3 regions of the Enterobacter chuandaensis genome follow, and region 3 is predicted to be linked to each of the others. Evidence: predicted binding sites of a transcription regulator. Region 3 holds the regulator's gene; each other region holds the start of a gene.
What was found. The regulator PurR, encoded in region 3, represses purine synthesis genes. The targets are predictions, from matches to a motif close to CANGCAAACGTTTGCNTG.
Positions count from the first base shown of each region.

Region 1: the regulator PurR is predicted to act here: its motif matches at 1,442-1,459, upstream of MX657_RS05340 (nucleoside-specific channel-forming protein Tsx).
Region 2: the regulator PurR is predicted to act here: its motif matches at 4,396-4,413, upstream of pyrC (dihydroorotase).

Region 1 covers NZ_CP097173.1:1,102,284-1,107,812, forward strand. The annotation lists gene MX657_RS05335 (helix-turn-helix transcriptional regulator) at 1-304, shown strand, start outside; gene MX657_RS05340 (nucleoside-specific channel-forming protein Tsx) at 425-1,303, opposite strand; gene MX657_RS05345 (DUF3251 domain-containing protein) at 1,574-2,113, opposite strand; gene nrdR (transcriptional regulator NrdR) at 2,266-2,715, shown strand; gene ribD (bifunctional diaminohydroxyphosphoribosylaminopyrimidine deaminase/5-amino-6-(5-phosphoribosylamino)uracil reductase RibD) at 2,720-3,823, shown strand; gene ribH (6,7-dimethyl-8-ribityllumazine synthase) at 3,911-4,381, shown strand; gene nusB (transcription antitermination factor NusB) at 4,403-4,822, shown strand; gene thiL (thiamine-phosphate kinase) at 4,900-5,529, shown strand, end outside.
Region 2 covers NZ_CP097173.1:1,820,164-1,825,692, forward strand. The annotation lists gene MX657_RS08750 (YceI family protein) at 1-242, opposite strand, end outside; gene MX657_RS08755 (cytochrome b) at 244-810, opposite strand; gene MX657_RS08760 (YceO family protein) at 1,029-1,142, opposite strand; gene solA (N-methyl-L-tryptophan oxidase) at 1,203-2,321, opposite strand; gene bssS (biofilm formation regulator BssS) at 2,438-2,692, opposite strand; gene dinI (DNA damage-inducible protein I) at 2,966-3,211, opposite strand; gene pyrC (dihydroorotase) at 3,286-4,332, opposite strand; gene MX657_RS08785 (lipoprotein) at 4,459-5,019, opposite strand; gene mdtH (multidrug efflux MFS transporter MdtH) at 5,144-5,529, opposite strand, start outside.
Region 3 covers NZ_CP097173.1:2,086,002-2,091,530, reverse strand. The annotation lists gene grxD (monothiol glutaredoxin 4) at 13-360, opposite strand; gene MX657_RS10220 (C40 family peptidase) at 699-1,472, shown strand; gene sodB (superoxide dismutase [Fe]) at 1,595-2,176, shown strand; gene MX657_RS10210 (MFS transporter) at 2,214-3,380, opposite strand; gene MX657_RS10205 (YnhF family membrane protein) at 3,543-3,632, opposite strand; gene purR (HTH-type transcriptional repressor PurR) at 3,930-4,955, shown strand; gene punR (DNA-binding transcriptional activator PunR) at 4,973-5,529, opposite strand, start outside.

The DNA.
Region 1 (5,529 bases), 980 kb from region 3:
AGATATTGCTCTACAACCCCATTCACGCAGCGGTTTTGATGTGATTCATCAGGCGATTTCCGCCCAGCGCGTACTGGCGCTGCATTATCGTGATGAGGCAGGGCAGCTTTCTAAACGTGAGGTTCAGCCGCTGGGGCTGTTCTTCTGGGGGGAGCGCTGGCTGCTGGCGGCATGGTGCGAACGGCGCGATGACTACCGCTGTTTCCGGCTCGACCGGTGTCTCAATATTGTGATGACGGAGAGGCGGTTCAGCGAGAGTGCGGACAGATCTCTGGCAGATTTTTTGCGCAAGGTGAAGCAGTAAAAAGCCGGGTGGCGAGGTAAAAGCAAAACGGCAATGTCTATTGCCGTTTTTAGTGTTTTTTCCCTCTCCCCGTGGGAGAGGGTCAGGGTGAGGGCATCAGCCCGCACGGTCCCGCACTGATTAGAAGTTATAACCTACGACCAGGTAACCACCCCAACCGGTAGAACGGACGTTTTCTTTCATCCAGTTCAGGTCGGCGTCGTCGTTCCACTGGCCACCGTTGTGCCAGTAACGCGCAACAACAGAGTAGTGCCAGTGATCGTAGTTCAGCGCCAGGATGTGGCTGGAGGCGATAGAGTCGTTGGTACGCTGTTTGATGCCGTTCTCTGCGTAACCGCTCTTATCGCCCAGATCTGAACCCCAGTCGAAGTTGGTGAAGCCGATATAGCTCAGGTTGCCGCCCCACAGTTGGGTAATTGGCACAAAGTATTTCACTTTGAAACGGTAGCCATCCCACTCATTCTGGTTTTCAGCACCGTAGTTCTGCCACTGATATTTCGCGTATACGTTCAGGGACAGGCTCATTGGCAGGCCGGTGTCGATGTCGGTACCCAGACCCATATACCAGGTGCTCTGACGACCGGACTCGTTGCGCCCCATGTCGTAGATATAGTTGTTTGCGAAGTACCACTCTTTAAACGGACCAAACGCCAGGCTGGTGCCCGTCAGCTTATCAATAGAGAAACGTGGTTCGATTTCCATAAACAGCGGAGAACCGTGGTTCCAGATACCTTTTGCATCGGTGTTACCGCCGAAAAAGACCGGAGCATCCATATAGCCGTAGAAATCAAACCAGTCTTTTTTGGCGAACGCTTCATATTCCAGGTAGGTATCGTTGCGGATCTGCGGTCCGAAACGGGTGTGGTAGCTACCAACCACGTTAACGCTCTGGTGCCACCAGTCGGAGAGGTATTGTGGTTTGTCGTTTTCCGCTGCGTTAACAGTGAAAGAGGAGGACAGTGCCAGCACGGCGCCAGCTGCGAGTAATGTTTTTTTCATAATCATGCCACTGATTGAAATTCCCTTCCGGGAGTGAAAAATGCGCGAATTGCGTTTCTAAATATTTCGTGTTTCTGCGGTGCCTATTATAGGAATCCCTGCTCACAAAAATATGTGTTGTTTCACATATCTCTCACACGCGTAATCGATTGCGTTCACGTTTGCGTACTTTAAACGGCCGGGATTGTAGCGGCAATCATTTATGTTGCCAATCCATACGAAATGTAAATGTTAGCGGAGTGACATTTCACTCCGCCCAAAAGGAAGGAATTACTGCGCGGCGGGTTGGATATCGTGAATGCGGATAAAGCCTAACTGCTCAGGCGTAAGGCCTCTTAGCTGAAGCGGAATATCCACATCGCTGGGTGCCAGAACGCTGGCCGGGGCGGTAAAAAGCTGGTTCTTCACGTTCACTTCCTGGTAGCTCTCCGTGGTGCCCTGGATCTGGCCCCACTCAACGGTGCCGCTAAAGGCGGGCAGCGGATCGTTTGATTCGCCATGAATACGCAATGTTGCGCGCGTACCATCCGCATTCGCCGCCACGTTCACCAGCGACATTTTCAGCGTGCCAATCTGGCTGTTAAGCAGGGCGGGTGTATTTGCCCCCGGCAGCAGATATACCCCGCTGGTGGATTTCGCGTTCAGCGCGTTTTGCTGGGTGATCTTGACCGTTTCTTTGTTCAGTTTGTCCATTGCCGTATTGAGCGTGTTCACACTCTGTTTCATCTGGCGGACTTCGGTTTGCTGTGCGCAGGCACTGAGGGTGAAGAGGCTCCCCACCAGTAAAATTTTCAGGTAACGTCTTGTCATAGCGTTTATTTCCTTGAAATAACGGATCCATATAATGGTAGCCAGCAACGTACCGCCAGACATAGATCCTTTGTCTCAAAAAGCTCTTCCTTTGTTGTCGGGCCAGATCAGGGTAAAATGAAAACCAGTTAACCGGATAACAGGGATACCGTATGCATTGCCCATTCTGCTCCGCTGTGGATACCAAAGTCATCGACTCTCGTCTTGTGGGCGAAGGGTCTTCTGTACGCCGTCGTCGGCAGTGTCTGGTGTGCAACGAGCGTTTCACGACCTTTGAGGTTGCAGAGCTGGTAATGCCGCGCGTGGTGAAAAGCAACGACGTGCGCGAGCCGTTCAACGAAGAAAAGCTGCGCAGCGGGATGCTAAAAGCCCTCGAAAAACGCCCCGTCAGCGCAGACGATGTCGAAATGGCGTTAAACCACATTAAATCGTATCTCCGTGGCCTGGGTGAGCGCGAGGTGCCGAGCAAAATGATCGGCAACCTGGTGATGGAGCAGCTGAAAAAGCTCGATAAAGTTGCCTACATCCGCTTTGCCTCGGTCTACCGCAGCTTTGAAGACATTAAAGAGTTTGGCGAAGAGATCGCCCGCTTACAGGATTAAGCTCATGCACGATGAGATGTACATGGCGCGAGCCATGAAGCTGGCGCAGCGCGGTCGTTTTACTACCCATCCCAACCCGAACGTCGGGTGCGTTATCGTGAAAGATGGCGAAATCGTGGGGGAAGGTTATCACCATCGCGCGGGTGAGCCGCATGCAGAAGTGCATGCGTTGCGCATGGCGGGCGAGAAGGCGCGCGGCGCCACGGCCTACGTGACGCTCGAGCCCTGCAGCCATCACGGGCGCACGCCGCCGTGCTGTGAAGCGCTGATCGCGGCGGGCGTGGCTCGCTTGGTGGCAGCGATGCAGGATCCGAATCCACAGGTCGCCGGGCGTGGATTGTATCGCCTGCAGCAGGAAGGGATCGACGTCAGCCATGGGCTGATGATGCAGGATGCGGAAGCTCTGAATAAAGGCTTCCTGAAGCGCATGCGCACCGGTTTTCCGTATATTCAGCTCAAGCTGGGCGCTTCGCTGGACGGCCGTACGGCGATGGCAAACGGTGAAAGCCAGTGGATCACCTCGCCGCAGGCAAGGCGCGATGTGCAACGCCTGCGCGCGCAAAGCCATGCTATTCTCACCAGCAGTGAAACGGTTCTCGCTGACGATCCGGCCATGACCGTGCGCTGGGACGAACTGAATGCCGATACCCAGGCGCTTTATCCGCAGGAGAACCTGCGCCAGCCGCTGCGTATTATTATTGATAGCCAGAACCGCGTGACGCCGCAGCACCGTATCGTGCAGCAGCCGGGGGAAACCTGGATTGCGCGCACCAAAGAAGATACGCGCGAGTGGCCGGAAGGCGTGCGCAGCATTATGGTGCCGGAGCATAACGGGCATCTGGATTTAGTGGTGCTGATGATGCTGCTCGGTAAGCAGCAGGTGAACAGCATCTGGGTCGAAGCCGGTCCGACGCTTGCCGGGGCGCTGCTCCAGGCGGGGCTGGTGGATGAACTGCTCGTCTACGTTGCGCCTAAACTGTTAGGTCAGGACGCGCGCGGCCTGTTTGTGCTGCCCGGCCTTGAAAAACTGGCCGACGCACCGCAACTCACATTCAGCGAGATTCGTCCGGTGGGTCCGGATGTTTGCCTCCATTTAACGACAGCGTAATTGCTCCCGAAATAGGGAAGCAGTGCGCAAAGTATTATGATAAAATCCGCCCCCCTGCGGGGCCAAATGAACCCGTAAAGGAAGAGTATGAACATTATTGAAGCTGCTGTAGCTACCCCGGACGCTCGCGTCGCCATCACCATTGCGCGTTTCAACAACTTCATCAACGACAGCCTGCTGGAAGGTGCGATTGACGCCCTGAAACGTATCGGCCAGGTTAAAGATGACAACATTACCGTTGTTTGGGTTCCAGGCGCTTACGAACTGCCACTGGCGGCGGGTGCGCTGGCGAAAACCGGTAAATACGACGCGGTGATTGCGCTGGGTACTGTTATTCGTGGCGGCACTGCGCACTTCGAATACGTTGCGGGCGGTGCAAGCAACGGTCTGGCACACGTTGCGCAGGATGCTGAAATTCCTGTCGCGTTCGGCGTGCTGACCACCGAAAGTATTGAACAAGCCATCGAACGTGCTGGCACCAAAGCCGGTAACAAAGGTGCAGAAGCTGCACTGACCGCGCTTGAAATGATCAATGTATTGAAAGCCATTAAGGCCTGATTTTTTTGTAAGGGGAATTCCGTGAAACCTGCTGCTCGTCGCCGCGCCCGTGAATGTGCCGTTCAGGCACTTTACTCCTGGCAGTTGTCCCAGAACGACATCGCTGATGTTGAATACCAGTTCCTGTCAGAACAGGACGTGAAAGACGTTGACGTTCTGTACTTCCGTGAACTGCTGTCGGGAGTGGCGACTAATAGCGCGTATCTCGATGGTCTGATGAAGCCATACCTGTCTCGTCTGCTCGAAGAGCTGGGCCAGGTGGAAAAAGCAGTGTTGCGTATCGCGCTGTTTGAGCTGTCTAAACGTGATGATGTGCCGTACAAAGTGGCCATCAACGAAGCGATCGAACTGGCGAAAACCTTCGGCGCTGAAGACAGCCACAAGTTTGTAAACGGCGTACTTGATAAAGCAGCACCTGCGATCCGTCCCCACAAAAAGTGATCCGCAAACCGGAGTTCTGCATTGCCTGACGGGCAGTGCGGCTCCGGTTTTTTCTTTTATTTGCTGAGGCATAACGTATGGCATGCGGCGAATTCTCCCTGATTGCCCGTTATTTCGACCGTGTCAGAACCTCTCGTCTTGATGTTGAAACTGGCATTGGCGATGACTGCGCACTTCTCAACATTCCCGAAAAACAGACGCTGGCAATCAGCACCGACACCTTAGTGTGCGGACGTCATTTCTTACCGGATATCGATCCTGCGGATCTGGCGTATAAAGCGCTGGCGGTGAATGTCAGCGATCTGGCCGCAATGGGCGCGGATCCTGCCTGGCTGACGCTGGCACTGACGCTGCCAGAGGTGGATGAAGCCTGGCTGGAAGCGTTTAGCGACGCGCTGTTTGAACAGCTGAATTACTACGATATGCAGCTGATTGGCGGTGATACGACCGCCGGGCCGCTGTCGATGACGCTGGCGATCCACGGCTACGTGCCGTTTGGCCGGGCACTCAAGCGCTCGGGCGCAAAACCTGGCGACTGGATCTACATGACCGGCACGCCGGGTGACAGCGCGGCAGGGCTGGCCATTCTTCAGAATCGTTTAGCGGTTGAAGATACCGATGATGCGGCGTATCTGGTGAAGCGTCACCTGCGCCCGACGCCGCGTATTCTGCACGGCCAGGCGCTGCGTGAACGGGCAAGCTCGGCT
Region 2 (5,529 bases), 270 kb from region 3:
TCGACGCTGTTCGTATTAATGGTCACGTTGACTTTATCAGCCGCAGGATTTTTATCGTCAAAAGTGAATGTGCCGTCAAAATCCTTAAAGGTGCCGTACAGCCAGCTATATCCCAGATGCTGAATACGGAAATTGACGAAAGCGTGCTGGCCTTCTTTATCAATTTTATAATCAGCCGCCACGGCGGAACCGGCGGTAAATAACAGAGAACCCAGGGCGATACCCAGCAGGTGTTTTTTCATTTTATGCTCCAGAGTCAACTGACGAGCGGCCAAGCATGCGCTTAAGCGTATCGTCTTTATCAATAAAATGGTGTTTAAGGGCGGCGAGCCCGTGCAGCACGGACAGGATCACCACGCTCCAGGCAAGCCAGAGGTGAACGACGCCTGCGGTGTCAGCCTGAGCTCCTGCATCGCTGAGCGTGGCCGGGACGTCAAAGAGGCCGAACACGCTAATCGGTTTACCGTCTGCCGTCGAGATGAGGTAACCGCTGATCAGGATGGCAAAGAGCAGCGCGTAGAGCGCAATATGCGCGGCAACGGCGCTGACGCGGGTAATTTTACCGTATGTCTTTAGTGGCGCAGGTGGCGGGGAAATATGTCGCCAGACAGTGCGAAAAACCAGCCCCAGCATCAGCAGAACGCCGATGCTTTTATGCAACTCGGGAGCCTGATGATACCAGCCGTCATAATAGCTGAGCGTCACCATCCAGAGTCCAAGTCCGAACATACCATAGACGGCAATGGCAAATATCCAGTGTAAACTTATGGATATTATTCCGTAGCGCCGGGAGGAGTTACGCAATTGCATCAGAATGTCCATTTTCAAATTAACCGAAACGTAAAAATGAACGGGAAGACGTGATATTGCAACTGAAATAATTGACTATTGATTTTTATTTTATTTATTTCAGCGATTTTGAAAAGAATCGGCAAGATTAATTCAATGGCTTCGTGCAAGAGGCAATAGGCGGAAGAAAAAAGATTAAATAAACATAAAGTAACGTCAATTAATGTCAGTCAGTGATTTCAATAAAACACAACGTAAATAACATCAATGATAGCCAGCAGCGCCCACAATAAGATATAGAGCATCAGGTGCTCGCGAATATTATTGATGAGAAAAGAAACGATCCTGCGCATAACGCCCCGCCACTGAGTATGAAGAAAATGGACCCCGGTATTGCCGGAGCCCATTGCCGATTATCCGTTAAAACGCGAGAGTGAGAAGGGGGTCAGATCAAACTGCGGCGTGATACCCTGGGCAAACTGCGCGGCGATTTCACCCAGCACGGATGCGAATTTGAAGCCATGGCCGCTCAGCCCGGTGATCAGCAGGGTATTGTCATGTCCCGGCAGCGTATCAATGATAAAGTCTTCATCCGGCGTGTTGTCGTAGGTACAGGCCGCGCCATACAGTAAGCCACCAACGCCCGGGAGAATATTGCGCAGGAACGAGAAGGCTTCTGAACCATCCTGCGGGTAGGCGCCAAACGGTTTGCGCTCCTCAGGTGAGGAGATAACCTGCCCGCCGTTGTGTTTCCCAATCTTGAGCGCGTCTTTCTCGGAAGGGAACCCGTAAAACTGATCGCCATTCGTTAATTCGCCAGTGAATGCCGGGAATTTATTCTGCGCGCTGTAGCGACCATCCGACTGGAACCACGAGAAGACCTTACGTACCGGCTGGATGGGCAGATCTGGCAGCAGGCGGGTGACCCAGGTTCCCGCGCTCACCAGCAGGCGGGACGCGGAATAGTCGCCGTCAGGGGTCGTCACCGTGACGCCATTAGCATCATGCGTGATGGCATTCACCGGGCAGTTAAACAGCTGCGCGCAGCCCGCTTTGGCGGCAAGGTCGATCCAGGTTTTGATCGCCGTTTCACAGTGCAGCACGCCGGAGTTGGCTTCAAAAAGGCCGATATAATCATCCGGGACGGTAATTTCAGGCCAGCGGGCGGTAATGCCCGTCGCGTCCAGCGTCTCAACGTCAAGATTAAAGGCTTTCGCGCTGCGTTCGACGCTGGCGAGAAATTCTGAACGAGCCGGACCGAGGTTGATCACCCCCGTGCGCTCGAAAATGCGCTCTTCAGTCTGTTTCGCCAGCTCGTCCCACAGCGTCTGGGCGCGAAGCACCAGCGGAACATAGCGTTCACCTTCGCCATAGGCATGGCGAATGAGGCGTGTGTCCCCGTGATGACTGCCTTCCTTGTGGGGCGGCAGATGGGCGTCAATCATCAGGACGTTAAGCCCTGCCTGTGTCGCGTAATAACCGGCGGCCGATCCGACGGAGCCGCTACCAATAATGATTAAGTCGTATCTCATATGCATCTCGTAAACTAACGTTTTGTTAGCAGAGTAATTAACAACGCGGGCGTAAACAAGCGGGAAATAAATAAGGCACCGCGAGGGTGCCTGTAGAGTGAAAAGTGGGCATAACGTTAGTGCCGTTTATACTCATTTTCCTGATAGTCGCCAGATTCTATTTTTGCAATACCTGCCTCTAAAATAGAAATAAACTGACGGGCGACGTCTGTTGTTAGCCACAACGTCTGTCCAACTTCCGCTTCGTCACGGTTGAGTTGATTCGGGGTCTGGTAGTGCAAACGCAGCATCAGCGCATCGTAGCTATCTACGGTACTGATATCCCAGCCAACGAGTGGGTGGGTCTGGATGACTTCGCTATTCTTTTCCATTATAACCCCCTAAATGCGTGTTAGAAGACAACGGCTCTGAGGTTCAATGCATGTTTTTCTGAAAGCATCTTCAGTATACCAAGTAATAAGGGTTCCAACGGGAAAAATAAACAGGTAGCAACACATTTTTCTGCTTTTTAGGATTGTTCGAACAATAAAACACCATCTCGTTCACGATTTTTTAAGAAGACGCTGAATTAATTTGAACTTTAGGAATTTCGGACAAAAAAAAGCCGGGGCGACCCGGCAAAAAAACACAATGAGGGAGCAGTGTTAATCCGTGATGAACCAGTCGTCCGCGCTTTCCCACGTTTCCTGCAGGATTTCGCTGATGCGATCTTTATCTTCTTTCGCGGCACCCATGACGGAGAGGTTGTTCGCAGCGGCGTAACGCACCGTTACGGCGCCCGCGTTGTCGGGAAATGTGCTGTTAATACGGCGGGATAATTCGCCTGCCAGAGCGTCAAGCGCGCCAGCAGGCAGAACGGTAGTTTTGGCTATGGTGACTTCAATACGCATAAATGCCCCCTGTGTAATATACTGTTTATTTATACAGGTATATTATCGTTTTGACAACAAGGGGCACTGATTTTTTAACGTTTTACCGTCCAGTTGACGGTTTCACCCGCCAGGAAAGGGATCAGCGTGTCATCCGTCAGGGCAATGGACTCCTCAACGTGGCTCGCTTTGCGCTCCAGTTCAATGAAGGTGTCGTTGACCGGCAGGCCGTAGAAGCGCGGACCGTTAAGAGAGCAGAACGCTTCAAAATGTTCCAGCGCGTTCATCTCTTCAAAGACGGTCGCGTAGCTGGCAAGCGCCGTTGGGGCGTTGAAGCAACCTGCGCAGCCGCAGCTCGCCTCTTTACGATGGCGGGCATGAGGCGCAGAGTCCGTGCCCAGGAACGCGCGAGAGAAGCCGCTGGCAACCAGCTCGCGCAGCGCTTGCTGGTGTACGTTGCGCTTGAGGATCGGCAGGCAGTACAGGTGGGGACGCACCCCGCCCACCAGCATATGGTTACGGTTAAACATCAGGTGCTGCGGGGTGATGGTCGCGGCAATCAGCTCGTTGCCGTCACGCACATACTCTGCCGCGTCTTTCGTGGTGATATGTTCAAACACCACTTTGAGCGCGGGCAGACGCTGGCGCAGGGGCTCCATGACGGTTTCGATAAAACGGGCTTCACGGTCGAAGATGTCAATCTCCGCATGCGTCACTTCACCATGCACCAGCAGCGGCATGCCCAGCTTCTGCATACGTTCCAGCACCGGCATGATGGCATCAATGCTGGTAACGCCGTGGCTGGAGTTGGTGGTGGCATTTGCCGGATAGAGTTTCGCCGCCGTAAATACGCCTTCGTTAAATCCGCGTTCCACTTCATTTGGATCCAGCGAATCGGTGAGGTAGCAGGTCATCAACGGGGTGAAATCATGTTCCGCCGGAACGGCATCCAGAATGCGCTGGCGGTAGGCGATCGCGGCATCGACGGTGGTGACTGGCGGAACCAGGTTTGGCATGACAATCGCGCGGCCATAAATTTCGCTGGTATAGGGCACGACGGTTTTCAGCATATCGCCATCACGCAGATGGATATGCCAGTCGTCAGGGCGGCGGATTTTAAGAACCTGGGGTTGTGCAGTCATGGAAGCTCCGGCTTGTCAGGAATCAGTCATAAGGATGGCTGTTTTTGCCGGACACAAATCATAAGCGGAAACGTTTTCGTTTGCACACTTTTCCGTAAAAAAAAGGGCGCCGCAGCGCCCTTCAGGTTAATCGGTGAAAGGAATGATGATTTCTCCCGGCTTCACCTCTATGCCTTTTGCGTATTTTTTCGCCAGAGCTTCGCCCTTGCTGTTGTCTTCGCTTAAGACGTACGCTGGCTGCTGGTTAAAGTAATTTCGCAGCGACTGGTTCAGATAGGGCATCAGGGTTTGCAGAACCGGCGCCATCTTGTCCGGCGAAACCTGCGCATCGACCACCTCCATCTCCTGGAGGAAAATTGCCCCTTTTTCTTTATTGAACACGGGAAGCGCCTTCAGCTTGAGCTTGATGTTGGCCTTCTGATTACCAAAAAGAGAGGTCATATCAAGAGCGGCATCACCGGCCAGAGTGACTTTATTCGGCTCTTCACGACCAATCTGGCTGGTGAGATTGGTGAGAACGATGTGGGCATCGGCTAGCCCCGGCACGCCAATGTCTTTAGAGAAATTATTATGTTTTTCCAGCGCCTGATTAATTTCCTGCTCACTGACGGTGTATTGCGTAAGCTGGTTACAGCCCACCAGCAGACCGCTGACAATAAATGCGGCGGCAATGACAATTTTCTTCATAGTGTTCCTCAACGAAAAATCGGCGCTTCTGTCCTGTTACGCAAGTATGTCAGTGTGAAATGGCAGAAACCAGCAGAAAATACTGAGAAGTGAGGCGGGAGTTTTCTCCCGCCGGAGGGAAAGGCTACGCGCCAGGCTCGAGCATGCCGCTCGCGCTGCGCTTCTGGCTGAACTGCCACCACAGGGCGAAAAGCGTCATGACGCCCACCACGCCGAGCATCATCCAGGGAAGCTCCGGCTGGTTCAGCGCCTTGCCGGCATCGAACAGCCAGCCGCCGCCGGTGTAGCCCAGCGCACCGCCAAAGGCCAGACCCAGGCGGCTGAAGCCCATATAACTGCCGCGCGCACGCGCATCGGCGAGTGAGGCGCTCAGCGTTTCGCGGGCGGGCTCGGCGATGATGGAGCCGATGTAGAAGGTGCAGATCAGCGTAAAAAGCTGCTGAAGCGTGTTTACCAGACCAATCGGCATCATGCTCAGCGTCATCAGAAACAGCCCGGCCATCAGACGAT
Region 3 (5,529 bases):
TAACGCAGATAATTACTCTGCGTCCGGCTCTTCCGTTTTGTACTTCGCAGCCGTTTCTTTAATCAGCTGCTGCAGTTCGCCGCGCTGATACATCTCAATCAGGATATCGCAGCCGCCCACCAGCTCGCCGTCTACCCACAGCTGTGGAAAAGTCGGCCAGTTAGCGTACTTTGGCAGCTCAGCGCGGATGTCCGGGTTCTGCAGGATATCAACGTAAGCAAAACGCTCACCACAGGCTGACAGCGCCTGAACCGCTTGCGCGGAGAAGCCGCAGCTTGGCAGCTTCGGAGAACCTTTCATATACAGCAGAATTGGGTTTTCAGCGATCTGGCGCTGGATTTTTTCAATAGTGGTGCTCATGTCTTGCTTCCTTTAACTTCTGTTACGGCAGTAGTCTGACATTGTAGCGGGTCAGGCTGGCATCGGAAAATAACATTTTCGTCACGTTTATATATTTTACCCCGACTCCACAAAAGTTGCATTGCAAATGACGTTTACCCCGTCGCCCGTCAGGGTTTTGCTTAGGGAGTGAACAATTGTGCGACAGAACGATGAATTTTTTTGCACTTGCTAACGAAACACGTTTTTAGATTGAAAAATGCTATTAACTTCTCGGGTTTTTATGGATTAGAATCGACGGGCTTTGTAAATCATACGCGGGCATTATTGATGGCCTGCAATTATCAGGGGACTGCCCAGTGGCGCGGATAAATAAAATCTCGATCACGCTCTGTGCTTTACTGTTTACATCACTCTCTTTCACGCCAGCGGCAAACGCCTCTCAGCAGGCGCGGCATTCTGCTGTGCAAAAAAGCCATCTGGTGAAAGCCACAGAGCGTAAGAAAAAGACCAGCAGCAAGAACGACAAGAAAAAAACCACCGCTCAGACGAAACAAACCGCTTCCAGCAAAACGAAAACCAAACCTTCCCGCACAGCCCGCACCGCAAAAAATAAAGCTTCGCAGACCGCCGCTAACCTCGTTACTGAAAAATGCATCGCGCGTAAAGGCCATAAAGCAAAATGCACGAAAGTGACGAAACTGGCAGACGTGCATAAAGTTCGCGTGCAGAAAGCGCAAAAAACGGCGATGAACAAGCTGATGGGACAAATTGGCAAACCTTATCGCTGGGGCGGCAGTTCACCGCGTACCGGTTTCGACTGCAGCGGCCTTGTCTATTACGCCTATAAAGATCTGGTTAAGTTCCGCATTCCACGCACCGCCAATGAGATGTACCACCTGCGCGATGCGTCACCGGTTAACCGGGGTGAGCTGGAAAATGGCGATCTGGTCTTCTTCCGCACCCAGGGTCGCGGCACGGCTGACCACGTCGGCGTCTATGTCGGCAACGGGAAATTCATTCAGTCTCCACGCAGCGGTCAGGACATTCAGATCACCTCTCTCAGTGAAGACTACTGGGTACGTCACTACGTTGGCGCGCGTCGCGTCATGACGCCAAAAACCATTCGTTGATCCCTGCCCTGCCGCACCTGCGGCAGGGTAAGTTCCTCTTTTGCATACCCTTTCAATTTGCTATCCTGTCCTTGTTGTCTGTAGGGTTATTGGCAACACAAAATACAATAAGGAGAGAAGCAATGTCGTTCGAATTACCTGCACTACCGTATGCAAAAGACGCCCTGGCACCGCACATTTCTGCGGAAACCCTGGAATATCACTACGGGAAGCATCATCAGACGTACGTCACCAACCTGAACAACCTGATCAAGGGCACCGGTTTCGAAGGCAAAACGCTGGAAGAGATCGTCCGCAGTTCAGAGGGTGGTGTCTTTAACAACGCCGCTCAGGTGTGGAACCACACCTTCTACTGGCACTGCCTGGCACCAAACGCCGGTGGCGAACCTGCCGGTGAACTGGCAACCGCCATCAACGCTGCATTTGGCAGCTTTGCGGAGTTTAAAGCGAAGTTTACCGATGCAGCCGTCAAGAACTTCGGTTCTGGCTGGACGTGGCTGGTCAAAGAGGCAGATGGCAAACTGGCTATCGTATCCACCTCTAACGCAGGCACCCCGCTGACCACCAGCGCTACGCCGCTGATGACCGTGGACGTATGGGAACACGCTTACTACATTGATTACCGCAACGCGCGCCCGAACTACCTGGAGCACTTCTGGGCACTGGTAAACTGGGAGTTTGTGGCGAAGAATTTCGCCGCGTAAGAGACACGCAGAAGGGTTCGCCCTTCTGCGTTTTTGCTTATTCAGCCGTGCAAACCGCTTCTGGCTGTTTACGACCGGACATCATCACCAGCAGCAGGCCGAGCGCGGCAATAATCGCCCCCATCACCGGCACAAAACTGTATCCCAGACCACCTGAAATCACGGCTCCCCCGGCGGCAGCGCCCAACGCATTGCCGAGATTGAACGCCCCGATATTCACGGAAGACGAGAGCCCAGGCGCCTCATGGGCGACGCGCATCACACGCATCTGCAGCGGTGGAACCACGGCGAAGGTAGCTGCGCCCCAGACGACCATCGCAATCGCCGCGCCGAATTCATTACGCGCCAGCCACGGAATCGCAATCATGATGACAATCAGCAGGGTTAAAAAGCCTTTCAGCGTCCCGCTCACGGAACGGTCGGCAAATTTCCCGCCGAGATAGTTGCCAATCGAGAAGCCGACGCCAATCAGCACCAGCATCGCGGTAACGAAGAGAGGCGTTGCGTGGGTGATATCGTGCAGCACCGGTGAAATATAGGTGTAGAGGGTAAACATCGCCCCTGCCCCCAGCACCGTGGTGAGCAGCGCGGAGAGCACCTGCGGACGCATCAGGACCGCCAGCTCTTTACGCACTTCCGGACGTTCGCCGGCGCTGCCTTTCGGCAGAGAGAAGAACAACGCCACCATCGCAACCACGCCCAGCCCGGCTGTCGCCAGGAAGGACATCCGCCAGCCAATCGCTTCGCCCAGCCAGGTGGCCGCCGGTACGCCGCCGATGTTGGCAATCGTCAGCCCCATAAACATGGTCGCCACGGCGCTTGCCTGCTTGTGTTTTGGCACCACGCTTGCGGCCACGACCGACCCCAGCCCGAAGAACGCGCCGTGGTTAAGGCTGGTCAGAATGCGCGACAGCATCAGGGTGGTGTAGTCCGGCGAAATGGCCGAAAGCACGTTGCCCAGGGTAAAAATCGCCATCAGGAAAATCAGCGCATTGCGGCGCGCGCGGTGCGAAAGCAGAAGCGTCATCAGCGGCGCGCCCACCATCACGCCGATGGCGTAGGCGCTGATTAACATCCCGGCGGCCGGGATCGAGACGTCCACGCCCCGGGCGATAACAGGCAGTAACCCCATCGGGGAGAATTCAGTGGTGCCAATCCCAAAAGCGCCAATCGCCAGGGCCAGCAGGGGAAAATTGATTTTCATGCGTCAACTCCGGATGCCGTGTCATGTGGTGACACAGAACAAAGAAGCGGAAAGCATGACATCAATCACAAAAAATGAGAAGTTAACAAAATGGCAAAAGATTTTTGCCAGAGAAGTAACAATCAGGCGATCGGGAGGGAGAAGGCTCTCCCCCCGCGTAAATCAGTGCAGCGCAGCCGTCAGGCCAGCCGCGACAATCAGAGCCAGCACAATAACGGTGGTGAACAGCGAAAACTTCAGATCGGAACTCATCAATTTTTTTCCTTTTAATCCCCCCACGAAAAGTGAGCTTGCTCATTTTTGCATAGTTTAGCTCAAAAATCTTCCTGGATTTAAGCTGATAAACACTTTAGCTCTTCCCCTTTTCATCAAGATAGGCCAAAATTCCACGCTAAATTTATTAGCGTACCGGCCATTGACCCCCTCCTGACGTCCCGTGTCGTTTTCCTGGCGTACCGCAATCCAAAATTGCGCGATAAGGGTGAGAGAAGGCAAACGTTTACCTTCAAGTTTTTCAGGAGTTTAGGATATGGTCTGGAGTGACATTTAATGGCAACAATTAAAGACGTAGCAAAACGCGCAAACGTTTCCACTACAACCGTATCACATGTAATTAACAAAACCCGCTTTGTGGCGGAAGAGACGCGCAACGCCGTCTGGGCAGCGATCAAAGAACTGCACTACTCACCGAGTGCGGTTGCGCGTAGCCTCAAGGTTAATCACACCAAGTCTATTGGTCTGCTGGCGACCAGCAGCGAAGCGGCCTATTTTGCCGAGATCATTGAAGCGGTAGAGAAAAACTGCTTCCAGAAAGGCTATACCCTGATTCTGGGCAACGCGTGGAACAGCATTGAAAAACAGCGTGCCTATCTATCGATGATGGCGCAAAAGCGCGTGGATGGCCTGCTGGTAATGTGCTCCGAGTACCCGGAATCCGTGCTGTTGATGCTGGAAGAGTATCGCCATATCCCTATGGTGGTGATGGACTGGGGCGAAGCGCGCGCCGACTTCACCGACTCCGTCATCGATAACGCCTTCGAAGGCGGTTACATGGCGGGCCGTTATCTGATCGAACGCGGCCACCGCGAGATTGGCGTGATCCCGGGTCCGCTGGAACGCAACACCGGCGCGGGCCGCCTGGCCGGCTTTATGAAAGCGATGGAAGAAGCGCTGATTACCGTGCCGGAAAACTGGATCGTGCAGGGTGACTTCGAGCCGGAATCAGGCTACCGCGCGATGCAGCAGATCGTCTCCCAGCAGCACCGCCCGACCGCCGTTTTCTGCGGGGGCGACATCATGGCCATGGGTGCACTCTGCGCCGCCGACGAGCTTGGCCTGCGCGTCCCGCAGGACATCTCCGTGATCGGCTATGACAACGTGCGCAACGCGCGCTTCTTCACGCCAGCGCTGACCACCATTCACCAGCCGAAAGATTCGCTGGGTGAAACGGCCTTCAATATGCTGCTGGACAGGATCGTCAACAAGCGTGAAGAGTCGCAGTCCATTGAAGTTCACCCTCGCCTCATCGAACGCCGTTCCGTTGCGGATGGCCCGTTCCGCGACTATCGTCGTTAATCTCATTGCGGAGCCAGTCAGTCTGGCTCCCGCAGCCACTCCCGGTTAAGCGTTTCGCTGTCACCCAGATAATCCAGCAGCCAGGCCATGGCGGGCGAGACATCATTTTGTTGCCAGGTGAGACAGCAGGCCGCATCCGGGAACGGGTTCTCCAGCGTTAGCTCTACCCACTCTCCGGTGTCGATTCGCGGACGCGCAAAATGGGCGGGCACCATGCCTACGCAGAGTCCGGCACTGAGGCACGTCGCCGACGATCCCCAGTCAGGGGCGACAACCCGCCGCTGGTTGTCCAGCAGCCAGGTAATTCGCTTCGGCAGTGAACGGGAGGTATCCTCCAGCACCAGCGACGGCCAGCTGCGCAGCGTATCGTCGCTCAGCGGCCCTTCCGTCGCCGCCAGGGGATGATCGCTCGCCACCACGCATTTCCAGCTCAGCATCCCCATATCGCGAAAGGCGTAACGTCCCCCGACGGGGATCGCCTGGGTCGCGCCAATCGCCATCTCTACCCTGCCGTCCGCCAGCGCATCCCAGACGCCGTTGAACACCTCCTGCGAGACCCGCAGCTCGACGTCAG